Regions from separate parts of the Pseudoalteromonas sp. JC3 genome, predicted to be linked through region 2. Evidence: predicted binding sites of a transcription regulator. Region 2 holds the regulator's gene; the other holds the start of a gene.
The links. Region 2 encodes FliA, which starts transcription of late flagellar genes. Its sites were predicted from a motif close to CTAAAGNTNNNNNNNNNNNNGCCGATA; they were not measured.

Region 1 (8,075 bases), 190 kb from region 2:
ACCTTGATGCATGTGTAGAGAAACCGCAGGATATTTTTTCATAAATCCTTGGATCACAGGAGGTAACGCGTAACGAGCTTGTGTATGCGTCGTTGCGATGTTTAGTTTACCTTGATCTGGTAAGGTATGTTCATTTGCAACCGCTTTGATCCCTTCCACTTTAGAGAGGATCTCACGAGCAATATTAATAATTTCATTACCCGCGCCCGTAACATGCGTTAAGTGCTTACCGCTACGGCCAAAAATTTGTACCCCCAACTCGTCTTCAAGCATGCGCACTTGCTTTGAAATACCAGGTTGAGAGGTATATAAACTTTCCGCCGTCGCTGACACATTAAGGTTGTGATTCAACACTTCGACGATATATCTCAATTGTTGTAATTTCATATTGCTTTTATTCTTATGATCTCTTGATGTTGAGCATCAGCCCATAGCAAAACCGCTTTTTGTTAGCGAGTTTAGTGCAAAGCGATAAAAACCGCCTGTTACGACCTTATGTAGGCTAGCACATTTGGTAAAAATGAGGTAGCCAAGAGGTACTAAATATCAGCATTTTCACTGACGCTCCGACAGTCATTTGGCCAAATAGCGGATATTGTGACACGCTTTTGCAAACTCACGAGCTAAATCTGGCGACTATCTTTCACTAAAACTAACCGCTCATTTAGGCATCGGCTATACTAAAAAATAATGAATTCTTTATCTTTTTTACAGGTTATTGTCGTAAACCTGTTCAGAATAGTACGAATTCATGTAAGATTAAAAAATTACACTGGTGGTTACATGAAAGAGATTTCAGTATGTTTGTTTCTATTATAATAATGTTGATTGTTGCACTTATCGTCATAGCAGTTTGGGTAAGCGCTATCCAGCAACATAAAGAGAAACAAGAAGCGGAGAGACGCAAAGAACTTGCTAAGCAAAAACGCGTAATAGAAGAAGCGGAAGACGTCATCATGAATGGCAGCAATATTCCGATGTCTGAAGTCATGATCCGTATTATTCAGCGCCGCGTGCACGATGCTTTAGCCGCAATGGTGGAGTTGTCTCCGACTTCGAAAGAATTAAAAAGTCGCTTACACGAGTCGCAAGAGCGCTTAAATACTCAGCCTGAAAAAGCAGCTGACTCAGACTCGATAGCACTTCCAGACAACGACAAACAAATTATCGCATTAGTTCAAGGCATAAAAAAATTACGCCAACTACTACGCTCAGAGCATAGTAAAGGTAAAGTAGACACTCAACTGTTCGTTAATGAAGACCGTAGGCTGGAGCGCTTTCAGCTTAAAATCAATGTTGAAAGCCAGATAAAACGAGGGCTTTCAGCGAGAACCGCAAACATGGTCGGTTCAGCAAGACAATACTTTGAAAAAGCTTACGCTACAATTTGCGCCGTCTCATACAATGATGACTATGTAAAAGAGAAAAAAGCACAGCTCGAAGGTTATTTAGAAGAGATCAGCAGTGAACTTAGAGCGTCTAACGCATCAGCGGTGAAAAAGAAAGCAGAGCAAGAACAAGACGACTTGGACGTCCTGTTTGCACCGAAGAAGAAGTGGTAACACCATAATTTACGTAAAAGGCTGGTCTCCCAGCCTTTTTTATTACAAAGAGAGTAAACCCACTTGCTTAACCAAAAGCAAACTTTAAGATAAAAAGTAGGGTCAGTACCCAAACGCTGATACTGATTTCATTTGCTTTGTTACACGCCAATTTAACTGCCGTATAAGAAATAAAACCCAAAGCAATACCATGTGCGATTGAAAACGTAAGCGGTGTCATCAGTAACACAACACTGACCGGAATAGCATCGCTCATTTCATCCCAATTAATCAACTTTAGGTTTTGTAGCATTAATACCGACACATACAGTATCGCGCCTGCCGTCGCATATGCAGGAACCATCTGTGCCAATGGCGCAAAGAACATCATGAGTAAGAAACAGATCCCCACGACCACGGCCGTCAGTCCTGTGCGACCACCGACAGATACACCCGACACTGATTCAATGTATGAAGTCGTCGTTGAAGTACCGAGCACTGAGCCTGCAATCGTCGCAGTGCTGTCAGCTGACAGTGCCCTACCCAACCTTGGCATGCGACCATGTTCGTCAGATAATCCGGCCTTTTGAGTCACCGCAACCAATGTGCCACTGGTATCAAATAAATCGACAAATAAAAATGCAAACACCACGCTAAGCATGGAAAGCTCAAAAATTCCGCTCAAATCCAACTGCATATAGGTCGGCGCGATGCTTGGGGGAATATCAACAACCCCGTGATAATCTACAAGCCCAAGCCCCCACGCAATACCCGTTACCATTAAAATGCTGATAAGCACGCCACTTTTGACTTCACGGTACATAAGCGCCGCAATCACAAAAAAGCTCGCAATGGCTAATAGCGGGCCGGGAGAAGTGATATCACCAAGTTGTACTAATGTCGCATCGCTTGCGATAACAATTTTCGCGTTCTTTAGCGCGATTAACGCTAAGAATGCGCCAATACCTGCCGCGATCGCACGCTTTAGCACGATAGGTATGGCTTGGATCACCCACTCGCGAACTTTGAATACGCTCAAAAATAGAAATAAACAGCCCGACATAAATACCGCGCCTAATGCACTTTGCCATGTATAGCCCATGCCAAGCACAACACCATAGGTAAAAAAGGCGTTTAAGCCCATTCCAGGCGCAAGCGCTAACGGATAGTTTGCCCATAGCCCCATAATAAAACAGCCGATTGCGGCTGCGATACAAGTTGCTACAAAAGCAGCGCCGTGATCCATGCCAGCTTCTGCTAGCATTGCAGGGTTTACGAAAACGATGTAAACCATAGTAACGAATGTCGTCAAGCCAGCAATCACCTCAGTTCTTACATTGGTGTGCATAGCTTGCAGTGAAAATAACCGCTCGAGCATAACTAAAATTACAAATTTAAGGAACAAGTGGTTGGATTTTAACACGAATCACTTTAAAACTCGGACAAAATAGTTAAAATTCAGCTACACTCTGCTTATCAACATTATTGCGAATAAAGATATGGATCAAAATAGCACCGACAACTCAGCAAACCATGACTTAGAACAGCAGCTGCTGAATGTGCTTGAATTTGTAACGTCACCATTAAAAGCGGACGCAAAATTCCCAGATCTTCACGACAATACCCAAGCTTTGAAAAAAGGCCTCTATTACCTAAAAGAAAAATCTTTTCCGCTTGCGGCAAAATGGCTAAGACTGGCGGCGATGTCTGGTGATTTGAAGGCACAGTTCTTTTTAGGTTTGTTGTTTATGAAAGGTCAAGGAGTGCCACCCAGCCCCTTTCATGCAGCCGCTTGGTTAAGTTTGGCCAGCAGCCAAGGGCACAAAGGCGCCGAACAGGTACTACTAGATGTACGCCGCTTCCTTACAACTAAGCGCTTTAGAGATGCACAGTGCTATGCTGCAACACTTTACGAGCAAATTCATCAACTACAGCATATTAGCCAGTAAATTAAATTTGACTCTCCAAAAAAACGTAGGCTAGGCGTAGCTAAGCCTCTCTTAAGTAAACGTACGCTTTCCCTCTGCGACGATCAAAATGATACAGTAGGAAAACTACTGTATCGCAGCTGAGAAAACTTCCTTGCTTTACTCATACTGAACTTTCGTCAATTAAGCTCTCATTTCAAAAAAATCACAACCACTTGTTTTATATTGAAAATTTAAACTAAATAAAAATTAAGCTTGAATATTGATTAAAAAGCTAGCAATTTTCCTTGCATTCACACACTGTATAAACTACTGTATACACATACTGTATAGATAACCAGTGAGACAATTATGTTACACAGCAATGCACTTCTACAGCCAAACAATTCAACTTATTACACACTTAACGAAATCAATAATGTGATAGTTGAAGATGAGATCGTCGCTAGCTTAGAGTTACTTAAAGTTTTACATAAATGTCAGCATAAACAAGGCTGGACGCTACTCGTTGCACCCGATAATGTACCAAACAAGTCACTACTAGAAAGCGCTTCAGTTGATGCAAGTAAGTTGCTCGTCATTAGGCAAAAGCACATATACGACCTTGAGTATGTACTTAAAAGTGCTATCAGCAATGGTAATTTCGCTGCAGTGGTGATTTGGACTGATATTGCATCAGTGCAAACTATCAACAAAATGGAACTGCCGGTATCTGACGTTGCGATCCACTGTTTTCAAAGCGCTTAACAAGCTACAATAACAGGATATAAATTTGTTAAAACTGAAGTTTTTATGTCTTGTTATTGCAATTCATCCCTTCCCTATTCGCAATGTTGTGAGCCGTACCTTAAGGGACAAAAATTCGCAGAGCGTCCACAAATACTAATGCGCTCTCGCTATACTGCATACTGCTTAAAAGATGCAAAGTATATTCATGACACCTACGCCCAGGCTAAACAAGCACAAAACAATATCGACGATATTGCTGCATTTGCTAATTATGCACACTTTATAAAATTGGAAGTGCTAGAAGAAGTAGCAGAAGCTACTCAGGGGGTTGTTGAGTTTAAGGCGCACTATATCGCAGAAAACACACACTATATACTCCATGAGCGGTCAAATTTTATTACCGAAGCAGGCAGATGGTATTACTTAGATGGTGAATTGTACGATACGCCTACAACCAAGATAGGCAGAAATGACCTCTGTCCGTGCGGCAGTGATAAAAAGTATAAAAAGTGCCACGGTAGCTAAAATAGTCTGAACTAGAGATTAGATACAAAGCAATAAAAAAGGCTTGAAACGAGCTAAGGATGATTAAAGGCCGTTTAGCTTATACCAGTTGTATTAAGTAAATGATCTATCTTGAAGCGGGGAAATAGCTTTAGTAGCAAGGCAAAAATTTTGCTATTTAGTTGTTCTAAATGAGAAATTTTTAACGAAGCTAATATGCTATTTCACCCTTCAAATTGATTAGAGAATTAATTCAATTGGTATTAGACATGAAGCACGATAAGCATAGCGTTTTATGTCAGTCTAGTAACGAAGCAAAGAGCTGTAAAATGACAAGTTTAATACCAGTTTGTCTTAAATTTGCTCAATTTTGAAGGAGCAAAAGCAGCTAATGTTGTTACGCCGTCGCGCGTAACATACTCTGCATATCACCCGTTGCAATTTGATCATAAAAACCAGCCGCATCCATTGCCTTATCAGCAACTAAGGCCAGTTTACCTTGCGCGCTCGCCAAACGCCTTTTAACCGCTGGTTCCAAATTTTCTACAACGTCGAGTGGAATATGCTTTTTATCATTTCGTGCGGCAAAAGGTTCTGGATTTAAATTTTCTTGCAATCGCAAGGTTGCCATCGCCCCCATAGATACCAGCTGCGCGTTATGCTGACCAATAAGCATATTGTACTCTTTTGGCGCAAGCGGCTTTTGTGGACCTATTTCAAATTGCTTCTTTAGTGTTTCTTCTGAGTTATCTTTTGCAGCAGCTTCAGATTTTGGTAGGTGAAATTGGCTAAAATCTAATGCATCAGTTGATAGCATAGATAACAGCATGGCAAAATCGGCAGAGCGCGTCTGATGAACACTAATGTTCAATGCGGACCCTAATTGCGACTCACTGATTAAAACGCCATCAATTTGCATGTATTCCAACCGATTATTTTGCTAATTATGAATTTATCGGCCTTTTTCCGAAAAACTTTAGTAGTTTTCTTTACTTCGAAAAAAACTTTGTTATTATCACCGCCGTTGTTTAGGAGGGGTTCCCGAGCGGCCAAAGGGATCAGACTGTAAATCTGACGGCTCAGCCTTCGCTGGTTCGAATCCAGCTCCCTCCACCATAAACAACAGTTACAATTTCGGAGGGGTTCCCGAGCGGCCAAAGGGATCAGACTGTAAATCTGACGGCTCAGCCTTCGCTGGTTCGAATCCAGCTCCCTCCACCATAAACAACAGTTACAATTTCGGAGGGGTTCCCGAGCGGCCAAAGGGATCAGACTGTAAATCTGACGGCTCAGCCTTCGCTGGTTCGAATCCAGCTCCCTCCACCACTTTCAAATTGTAACGCTTTAAAATGTATGGAGGGGTTCCCGAGCGGCCAAAGGGATCAGACTGTAAATCTGACGGCTCAGCCTTCGCTGGTTCGAATCCAGCTCCCTCCACCACTTTTAAAGTAAACGCTCCAAATGATGGAGGGGTTCCCGAGCGGCCAAAGGGATCAGACTGTAAATCTGACGGCTCAGCCTTCGCTGGTTCGAATCCAGCTCCCTCCACCACCTTTTATTGTGTTATCTCACAACAAGCTTACATATATAAACGAGCTTAAAAACAATCCAAAGCCAAAAATCAAATGTGTTGTCATACTTTTTACCCTTGCCTTATTCGGCTCTGGTAATTTAGATGCTGCGATCCCTGCACCAAAGCAGGGTTGCATAATAAAAAATGGAAACACACACGTTATTAAGCCAAAAACTAACGCAGTCAAAAGGCTAGGCTCAGTCAACCAAGGCTTGCCCACGCTCAGTAGTAACACCAAGGCGAATACAATCCCAATGAGATAATGCACGCCCCAGCCAATGACACGTTCACCAAATATTGGTTTACTACGCCCGATACCTTGATGCGTGAGTTTTCCTTGACACAAGTGCCCAATCCACCTACCAACCAACGCATAATCTAAGCCCTTTATGGCAAATAAGCGACTGAGCATAAATGCCCACAAATCCATAACGAGCGTTGCACCTACGCCAATAGCAACTGCAGGCATTAACATCGAATATAGGTTTTCCACTATTTTTACTCCTCTTTTTTACTGATAGCCGCTATCCTATTAGTTCAAGTTAACTTTAAGTCAAGGGCAAGAATGGATATCAGTGAAGTTGCAAAGAAGTCAGGTTTACCCGCATCCACGCTTAGATATTATGAAGAAAAAGGGCTGATCCGATCGATTGGTCGACAAGGGCTCAAACGTGTTTTCCCTCCGTCGATACTTGAACGTCTAGCGCTTATTACCCTTGGAAGAAACGCAGGCTTTTCATTAGATGAAATAGCGGACATGTTTACCCCCGAGGGTAAAGCGGATATTGATAGGGTGAAGTTACAATCCAAAGCGGATGAATTAAATGAAACCATAAAGCATTTAACTGCAATGCGAGATGGCCTCTATCACGCTGCAAAATGCCCTGCGCCAAGCCATTTTGAATGCCCGACATTTCAAAAGTTGTTAAAACGCGCGGCAAAAGCGAGGCCCGGCAAATAATAGGCATAAACAGGGCACTATGCTAATGCTCAATCATCAAGTCACGACCGTGGTCACGTAAATAACGCCGAGCCATTTTATGGTCGTGGCCATAGTGCTTTGTTACCAAATACCAAAATGCGCTATTGTGTGCCATGACATGAAAATGGCAAAGTTCATGCACTACCACATAATCGATTACCCACTTAGGCGCACCAATCAAAAGCGTATTAAACGCAAGCACGCCTTTAGATGAAAAACTGCCCCAGCGGCTTTTATAAACGCGTATCTTTAGCGTATCAAAGCGAGCTTGAATATCAGGTTGATATCGCGCAATAGCCATGTCTACATAGTCATTTAGCGTTTCGCTTAACAGCGCAACTAATTCACGCCATTCATTTTTGACAGCCTTAAGTAACACCCTTTTGTTATCAAAATCAATTACAGAGGTCGTACTTTCGCCCCTTTGAATGATAAAGGTCTCGCCAAATACTTGCACAATTCCTGTTTCCAGTGGCCGAGGGCTCTCAGGTATGATTTTTAGAGCAAGCTTTGATTTTATCCAACCGGATTTGCTTTCCACCCAAGTATGTAACCAGCGCTCGCAGATTTGCTCTGGTGCATACACAAAGACTTGGCCAGCTTTGATTTTTATCGCAACGCTCTTACGCTTTCGGCTTTTCTTTAATTGATATTGCAAGGTAACAAATTCTTAGTCACTAAAGCATGCATTATAGTATGAGCAACTTGTCAGAGTCACTGCAAACGCCATGCAAGATAATGAATTTGACCAACGATGGCAATAAACTCATCAATAGTGTGGTTTCTAACACTCTATAAATTAGAAAGATTTTTTCGTT
Region 2 (8,075 bases):
GTCAATAACGCCTTTATTTATAGCAATTTTCTTGAGTTTTTCAGGATCCATACCGGCGCCATCATCTCGGATGGTGAGAAGAATATGATCCCCCTCTTGAGATGCTGACAACGTGACAGTCCCCATTCTTGGCTTACCCGATGCTTCGCGCACATCAGGCATTTCAATACCGTGATCCACTGAGTTTCTCACTAAGTGAACCAATGGATCTGCGAGCGCCTCAACAAGGTTTTTATCTAAATCTGTCTCTTCACCTTGTAAAACCAGGTTGATTTCTTTTTTCAAGCTACGCGCAAGGTCCCTCACCACTCGAGGGAAACGACCAAATACCTTTTTGATCGGCTGCATCCGCGTTTTCATCACAGCGCCCTGCAAGTCTGCGGTCACTACATCAAGGTTCGAAATAGCTTTACCCATGCTTTCGCTGTTGGTGTTATTCGCTAAACTAACCAAGCGGTTACGCACCAATACTAATTCGCCAACCATATTCATGATTTCATCAAGACGTTTGGTATCAACTCGCACTGTAGTCTCAGCTTGCGCAGCAGGTTTCTTTGCAGCTGCTGGCGCAGAAGCTTTTGCAGGCTCTGGCTCTTTTTGCGGGGCTGGAGTCGCAGGTTTAGCTTCAACTTTAGGCGCAGGCTTTGGAGCAGGTTTCGGAGGTGGCGCAGCTTTAGCAGGCTCAGGTTGAGCTGGCTCAGCTTCTGAGATATCTGTCGGCGATTCATCTACCGCTTTAGGAGCACTGCCTTTACCATGAAGTTCGTCAAGCAAAGCCTCAAACTCATCATCGGTAATTTCTTCATCTCCAGAGGGCACACTCGCAGCGCCTGATGACGTTGCTTTAGCCGCAGGCTCACTGGCTTGAGAAGTAGCCGCATCTTCTGCATTTGGTGCTCCACCAAATTTCCCAACCCCATGGAGTTCATCTAAGAGATTATCGAACTCGTCATCGGTGATATCGCCGTCATCTGCAGTTGACACCGTTTCAGGTTTAGCCGCCGGTGCGACAGCAGGCGCATTACCAGAGCCGTGTAACTCATCTAATAGATTTTCAAATTCTTCTTCTGTTATCTCATCAATGCTAGAGCCGCTATCATCGCCTGAATCTGCGTCCGCATCGAATAGAATATCATCCGCACTTAAATCTGGTACAACAGATTCTGGCTCTGAAACAGGTTCCTCAATCACTTCACTGACTTCGTCTTCAGATGCAGGTTGGCTGAGTTTATGGAGGGTTTCAAGCAACACAGGATCGGCAGCTTCGGGTTCCTCTCGGTTTTGAATACAAGCGAACATTTCGTTGATCGTATCCAAAGATTGCAAAATAACATCCATTAATTCTGACGTTACTTTTCGCTGCCCTTGTCTTAGTACATCAAACACGTTCTCTGCACCGTGACAGGCATCAACCAGTTCGGTCATACCGAGGAAGCCTGCTCCACCTTTAACAGTATGGAAGCCACGGAAAATCGCATTGAGAAGTTCTTTATCTTCGGGATTATTTTCTAGTTCAACAAGCTGTTCAGATAACAGTTCTAATATTTCGCCTGCTTCAACAAGAAAGTCCTGCAAGATATCTTCATCGACTTCAAAGCTCATACACACTCTCCAACTAGAAGCCTAAACTAGATAGCAAGTCATCGACTTCGTCTTGACCAGAAACCACGTCATCTCGCGATTCAGCGTCAATAATTGGACCTTCAGGTCCAGACAATTCATCACTGATAGTCTCAGTTGTTTTTATTTCGTTTTCATTCGCATTTTCTGCAACTGCAGGCGCTTCATCCGAAGTACCAAACACAGTTAGAAGGTGAATGAGACTATCTTCTACTTCTCTCACAAGCTCAATGACTCGACGGATGACCTGCCCAGTCAAATCCTGATAGTCTTGCGCCATCAGCACATTAGTCATTAAGCCTTGTAATTCGTCTGTACGTGTCTTTGAAGTCTGCATAAAGCTGTCGAGATCATGACACAGAGATTTAAACTCACCGAGTTGAATATCTCTGCTCATCAACCGATCCCAAGTAGGCTTTATTTGTGCTAACTCATCCGCAAGATTCTGCGCAAGAGGTAAGCTTTCTTCGACCGCGTCCATCGTTTTATTAGCAGCGCTTTCTGTCATTTCCATAACATAATTAAGACGCTGCTTGGCGTCAGGTATAGCCTCTGTCGTGAGATCTGAGAGTCGAGTATCCAGCTCAAAGTTCTTCAAGGACTCGTGTAATTGGCGAGTTAGCTTTCCAACTTCTGCAAATAACTCCGATTGCTCTTTGTTAGCAGCTTCTAAAATCAGCTGGTCAGCTTTTTCTTGTTCACCTTGCTCTAGTAGCTCAACAAGTTGCTTGGCTTGTTCAAGTGTAATTTGCGGCGCAGCATTTACAGACATAGGCCATATCCCCTTGCTGTTTAGCCTAGTCGCTCAAATACTTTTTCAAGCTTAGTCTTGAGCGTACCTGCAGTAAACGGTTTAACAATATATCCGTTCACCCCAGCTTGCGCTGCTGCAACAATTTGTTCTTTTTTCGCTTCTGCGGTAACCATCAACACTGGAATGTGCTTAAGCTTTTCATCTGCGCGTATTGCACGAAGCAGATCAATACCTTGCATGCCCGGCATGTTCCAATCAGTTACTACAAAGTCAAACTCCTGATTTTGTAGCATCGGAAGTGCTGTACTACCATCATCAGCTTCTTGAACATTGGTAAAGCCTAAATCTCTTAATAGGTTTTTGATTATTCTTCTCATAGTAGAGAAATCATCAACCACGAGAATCTTCATGTTCTTATCCAAAACTTCCTCCAGTGAGGTTCGAACCCAACTATTTTATGTACTCTAATTTATCCAGTCATTGATTTTAGCTTTGAGCTTTATCATTGCCTGACCGTGAATTTGGCTTACTCGAGATTCACTGACATCAAGGATGGCACCAATCTCTTTCAAATTCATTTCGTCGTTATAGTAAAGTGACAACACCAGAGCATCCCTTTCGGGTAGTGCTTTGATAGCATTTACTAAAGACTCGTTAAAACGTTCATTTTTAACGTTATTAAACGGTTTGTCTAGCGCAAAATCGCTGTTTGCTGGGGTTATCACATCTTCATCAACCCCTAGATCCTCAATGCCGATGACTTTACTTGCATTTACATCATGTAAAATATGATGGTACTCATCTAAAGATATATCAAGTTTTTCAGCGATTTCAGTGTCTTTTGGTTCGCGGCCAAGGAGAGATTCGAGCTCAGATATCGCTTCGGCTACCATTCTGCTGTTTTTATGTACGGACCGAGGGGCCCAATCTCCGCGACGGATTTCATCTAGCATTGCACCTCGGATGCGTATCCCCGCAAAGGTCTCGAAACTAGCGCCTTTAGTAGCATCGAAATTTTTAGATGCTTCAATCAATCCAATCATACCTGATTGAATTAGATCGTCGAGCTGCACACTTGCCGGAAGCCGAGCGATCAGGTGACATGCCACTTTTTTGACAAGTGGAGCATGTCTCTCGACCACTTTATGGATATGGTCAGAAGTTTGATATCCCGCAGCTCTGTTGACCGGAGAAGCCATAATCACCCGTTTACAAGTTGTTCAATGAAAAATTCTAGATGACCGGAAGGTTGATGAGGAATTGGCCATTTAACTGCCTTGGCAGCAAGTCCTTTAATTGCAACTGCTGCTGGAGAGCTCGGAAATAAATCCACGATTGCTCTTTGTCTACGAGAGGACTTACGCATGTTTTCGTCAAATGGTACTGTGGCCACTAATTCCAATGCTACATCAAGAAAACGGTCTGTAACTTTTGAAAGTTTAGCAAATAATTCTTGCCCTTCACGCATACTGCGGACCATATTGGCAACTATTTTAAAACGATAAACGCCATGCTCTCTGCTTAAAACTTTGATCAACGCATAAGCATCCGTAATAGAAGTCGGTTCATCACACACAACAACCATCACATCTTGTGCAGCTCGAGAGAAGCTCAGAACCATATCTGAGATACCAGCTGCGGTATCAACAATTAAAACATCAAATTGAGTGTTAAGCTCGCTAAATGCGCGAATAAGTCCAGCATGCTCTGCGGGAGTCAACTCCACCATGCTTTGAGAACCCGAAGTAGCTGGCACAATTTTGATACCAGCGGGACCTTCTACGAGAATCTCATCTAGTTCACATTCACCCGACAACACATGTGAAAGGTTCTTTTCTACTCGGAGCCCTAACATCACATCACAGTTTGCCAAGCCCAAGTCCGCATCTAAAACGAGAACTCGCTGTCCTTGTTGGCCCATAGCGATGGCAGTATTGAGCGAGACATTGGTTTTACCCACCCCACCTTTACCACCGGTCACGGCTATTACTTTTACACCCTGGTTGCTATTTTGACTCATTCTACGCAGGCCACTTGCTTGATCTAAAACTGTGTTAATCATACATTCCTACTGACTCTGACGCTACAGGTACACGTCGAGAGTGCTGTGCTTTTATTCTTTTTAAATACAATTGCTCAGCCTTTTTTACTAGCTTTTGAGCATTTGCTACGCGAATGTCTTCTGGCACTCGCTGACCGTTGGTAAGATACCCTATTGGCAAGCGATTTTGAATCGCTATGCTAATTATCTCACCCAAACTTAGACTTTCATCAAGTTTTGTGAAAATACAGCCACTTAAATTTACTTTTTTGAAGTGTCTTACTGTTTCTTGTAACACATTCATCTGTGCTGTCGCACTCAACACTAAATAGCTACGAATATCTACTCTCGCGCTACGCATAAGTGTATTTAACTGTTCAGTTAAGCGCAAATCTCTTTGACTCATTCCCGCCGTATCTATTAATACTAGACGCTTATTGCGTAAATGATAAAGCACTTCTGCAAGTTCATTTGCATCTTTAACTTGTTTAACCGGACAACCGATGATTCTACCATAGGTAGCTAGTTGCTCGTAAGCGCCGATTCTATAGGTATCGGTGGTTATTAGCGCCACTTTATCTGCACCGTATTTTTGTGCGCCTAATGCCGCTAATTTTGCAACCGTTGTGGTTTTGCCAACACCAGTTGGACCAACCATTGCAAATACGCCACCTTGACGAAGAATATCATTGTTGGTGGTGTGCATTTGGTTAATTACCATATTCAACAGCGCGTCCCAAGCTTCTTTACGAGACACATCATCAGGGATAAAACATGCCATTTGCTCAGCGACATCTTTGTCTATGCCCATTCCTTCCAGACGATCTACAAGGCACGCACGGGTTGGATCGCGACGAGCCATTTCTTGTTTCATTAGACCAGATACTTGATGTTCAAGTAATTGACGAATAGCGTTCATCTCTTCACGCATCGCACTCATTTCGTCAGGCTTGGCATTTAACTCAGGTAAATCATCACCAAAACCGTTGTCTAATTCATCAGACTCGATCCACTGCTGTGGTTGCTCAAATCCATCATCATCAAAGTCAAAAGATTGGCGACGAGCTTGCTGTGGCTTCGCTTGGTGCGCCGGCGCAGCAGTTTGTGTTTTACGTTGGCTGCTTAACATTTGCTCTGTATCAATCCCCGACTGGGAGAACATAGAAGCAAGTTCTGGTGAGCGAGGACGCGGCGCTTGACGCTCTAGCAATGCCGCTAAGCTATCGGCAACTTGCGCTTGTTTTGCTGGCTGTGCTTGGCGAGACTCTGGACGGACAAAGCGGGTCGGAGCCTCGTTTGAGGCAGTCGCACGGGCAGCTGGAGCTTGCTTAACAGGTGCAGCAGCACGGTCATTATCAACTGCTGCGACGATTTCAACACCATCTGCTAACTTTTTGTTAGACATGATGACAGCATCAGCACCAAGCTCTTCTTTTACTTCATTCAAAGCCGTACGCATATCTTTTGCGAAGAAACGTTTAATTTTCATGTTACAGCCCCTTTATCCTCTATTGTCCAACCGAGCTCACTATCTTAATTTGTCTTTCTTCCGGCACTTCTTGATATGACATCACTCGAAGACCTGGAATTGTATGTTTAACAAATCGAGACAGTACACTTCTTAACATACCTGAGGTTAATAAGATGGACGGCTCCCCTAGCATTTCTTGGTTGTGATGTGCTTCTCTTAATGATTCTTGAAGCCTCTCAGCCAAGCCAGGTTCAATACCTGCCCCCTCATCACCTGCGTTCTGAAGTGACTGATGCAACATCTGTTCCAACTCAGGCGCCAATGTTATGACAGGAATCTCTTCTTCGCTTCCAACGGCATCTTGAACAATCAATCTGCGTAATGAAATTCTTACCGCAGCCGTTAATACATCAGGGTCTTGGCTACGTGGTCCGTACTCAACTAAGGTTTGTACAATCGAGCGCATATCTCGAATTGCAACGCCTTCATTAAGCAGATTTTGTAGTACTTTTACTACGGTAGTGAGTGGTAAAATATCAGGCACTAAGCCTTCAACTAATCTAGGGTGACTTTTCGCAAGCATGTCTAATAGATTTTGAACTTCTTCATGACCAAGCAATAGTGACGCATTATTCGTCAATAATTGACTAATGTGTGTTGCCACCACAGTTGCAGCATCTACTACTGTATAGCCAAGTGAATGCGCTTCATCTTTTTGATCTGGTTTAATCCATACTGCATCTAAGCCAAATGCAGGATCTTTAGTCTCTATGCCTTTAATCGGCCCAAACACCTGCCCTGGGTTAATTGCGAGCTCATCGCCATGCTTCAACTCACCGGTTCCTGAGCCAACTCCCATTAAAGTAATATTGTATGCATTTGGATCTAATTCTAGGTTATCGCGAATATGTACCGGCGGTACTAAAAAGCCCAGTTCCTGAGATAGCTTTTTACGCACCCCTTTAATACGACTGAGAAGCTCCCCGCCTTGGGCTTGGTCAACTAGAGGGATTAGGCGATAACCTACCTCTAAACCAATCACATCAACAGGTTGTACATCATCCCAACCAAGCTCTTTTTGATCTTGTTGATGGCCTCCTTTCGCAGCAGGTCCTTTGGCAGCTTGTTCCGCCTTTTCGATTTCCGCCTTTTTCTTTTGCTGACTTGTGTAATAGGCTATATAGCCAAGTAATACACCTAACCCTAAGAAGGCAACATGTGGCATGCCAGGAACGAGTCCCATGGTGATCAAAATACCTGAAGCAATAGCCAGCGATTTTTCATTACCCAGTTGGTTTTTAAACTGATCGCCCATGTTGTGCGATTCATTTTGACGCGTTACGACAATTGCAGTACCAATTGAGAGTAAAAGAGAAGGAATTTGCGCGACCAGACCGTCACCAATCGTCAGCATGGTATAAACTTCCATCGCGTGACCAAAGCTTAAATCATGCTGGATCATCCCAACGAAAAGGCCACCTATTATATTAATAGCAAGGATCACAATACCTGCGATAGCATCACCTTTAACGAATTTACTTGCACCGTCCATTGAACCGTAAAAATCGGCTTCTCGAGTCACTTCTTCACGGCGAGCCCGGGCGTCATCTGCAGAGATAAAACCGGCATTTAAATCCGCATCAATGGCCATTTGCTTACCCGGCATAGCATCGAGGGTGAAACGCGCAGACACCTCAGAAATACGACCTGCACCTTTGGTAATTACAACAAAGTTAATAATAATAAGGATAAGGAATACAACTAAACCGACGGCGTAGTTACCACCAATAACAACGCTACCAAAGGCTTCGATCACCTTACCTGCCGCATCACCACCATTATGACCTTCAAGTAATACGACTCGAGTACTCGCTACGTTTAATGCCAATCGCATGATAGTCGCGATCAGTAGTACCGCCGGAAACATACCAAATTCGAGTGGCTTCAAGGTATAAACAGTCACCAATAGCACCACAAGTGCCAATGCAATGTTGAAGGAAAATAGAATATCAAGCAAAAAAGGAGGTAGCGGCAGAATAACCATGCCAAGTGCTGCAAGCACCAACAATGGAGTACCCACACCTTTAGCATATTCTTTTTTATCTCGATTGAGTTGTTGTAAAACCGCTTTAAATTCCATAACTTAACACAAGCAAAAAATTGACACATAGCAACAAATGCAATATGCG

Region 1: a site for FliA is predicted at 5,656-5,682, ahead of QSH61_RS07535 (VC2046/SO_2500 family protein). Genes of this name have one in related genera too.

Annotation. Positions count from the first base shown of each region.
Region 1 is NZ_CP127855.1:1,824,320-1,832,394, reverse strand. Features, by position in the region: gene cysB (HTH-type transcriptional regulator CysB) at 1-387, opposite strand, end outside; gene QSH61_RS07560 (hypothetical protein) at 801-1,562, shown strand; gene QSH61_RS07555 (NCS2 family permease) at 1,630-2,919, opposite strand; gene QSH61_RS07550 (tetratricopeptide repeat protein) at 3,041-3,490, shown strand; gene QSH61_RS07545 (SulA-like leucine-rich domain-containing protein) at 3,821-4,216, shown strand; gene QSH61_RS07540 (YchJ family protein) at 4,262-4,723, shown strand; gene QSH61_RS07535 (VC2046/SO_2500 family protein) at 5,100-5,621, opposite strand; tRNA gene QSH61_RS07530 (tRNA-Tyr) at 5,734-5,818, shown strand; tRNA gene QSH61_RS07525 (tRNA-Tyr) at 5,839-5,923, shown strand; tRNA gene QSH61_RS07520 (tRNA-Tyr) at 5,944-6,028, shown strand; tRNA gene QSH61_RS07515 (tRNA-Tyr) at 6,058-6,142, shown strand; tRNA gene QSH61_RS07510 (tRNA-Tyr) at 6,169-6,253, shown strand; gene QSH61_RS07505 (DUF2938 domain-containing protein) at 6,271-6,768, opposite strand; gene QSH61_RS07500 (helix-turn-helix domain-containing protein) at 6,841-7,236, shown strand; gene QSH61_RS07495 (M48 family metallopeptidase) at 7,259-7,915, opposite strand.
Region 2 is NZ_CP127855.1:1,633,927-1,642,001, reverse strand. Features, by position in the region: gene QSH61_RS06725 (chemotaxis protein CheA) at 1-1,602, opposite strand, end outside; gene QSH61_RS06720 (protein phosphatase CheZ) at 1,616-2,392, opposite strand; gene cheY (chemotaxis response regulator CheY) at 2,413-2,796, opposite strand; gene QSH61_RS06710 (RNA polymerase sigma factor FliA) at 2,839-3,573, opposite strand; gene QSH61_RS06705 (MinD/ParA family protein) at 3,576-4,436, opposite strand; gene flhF (flagellar biosynthesis GTPase FlhF) at 4,429-5,904, opposite strand; gene flhA (flagellar biosynthesis protein FlhA) at 5,924-8,026, opposite strand.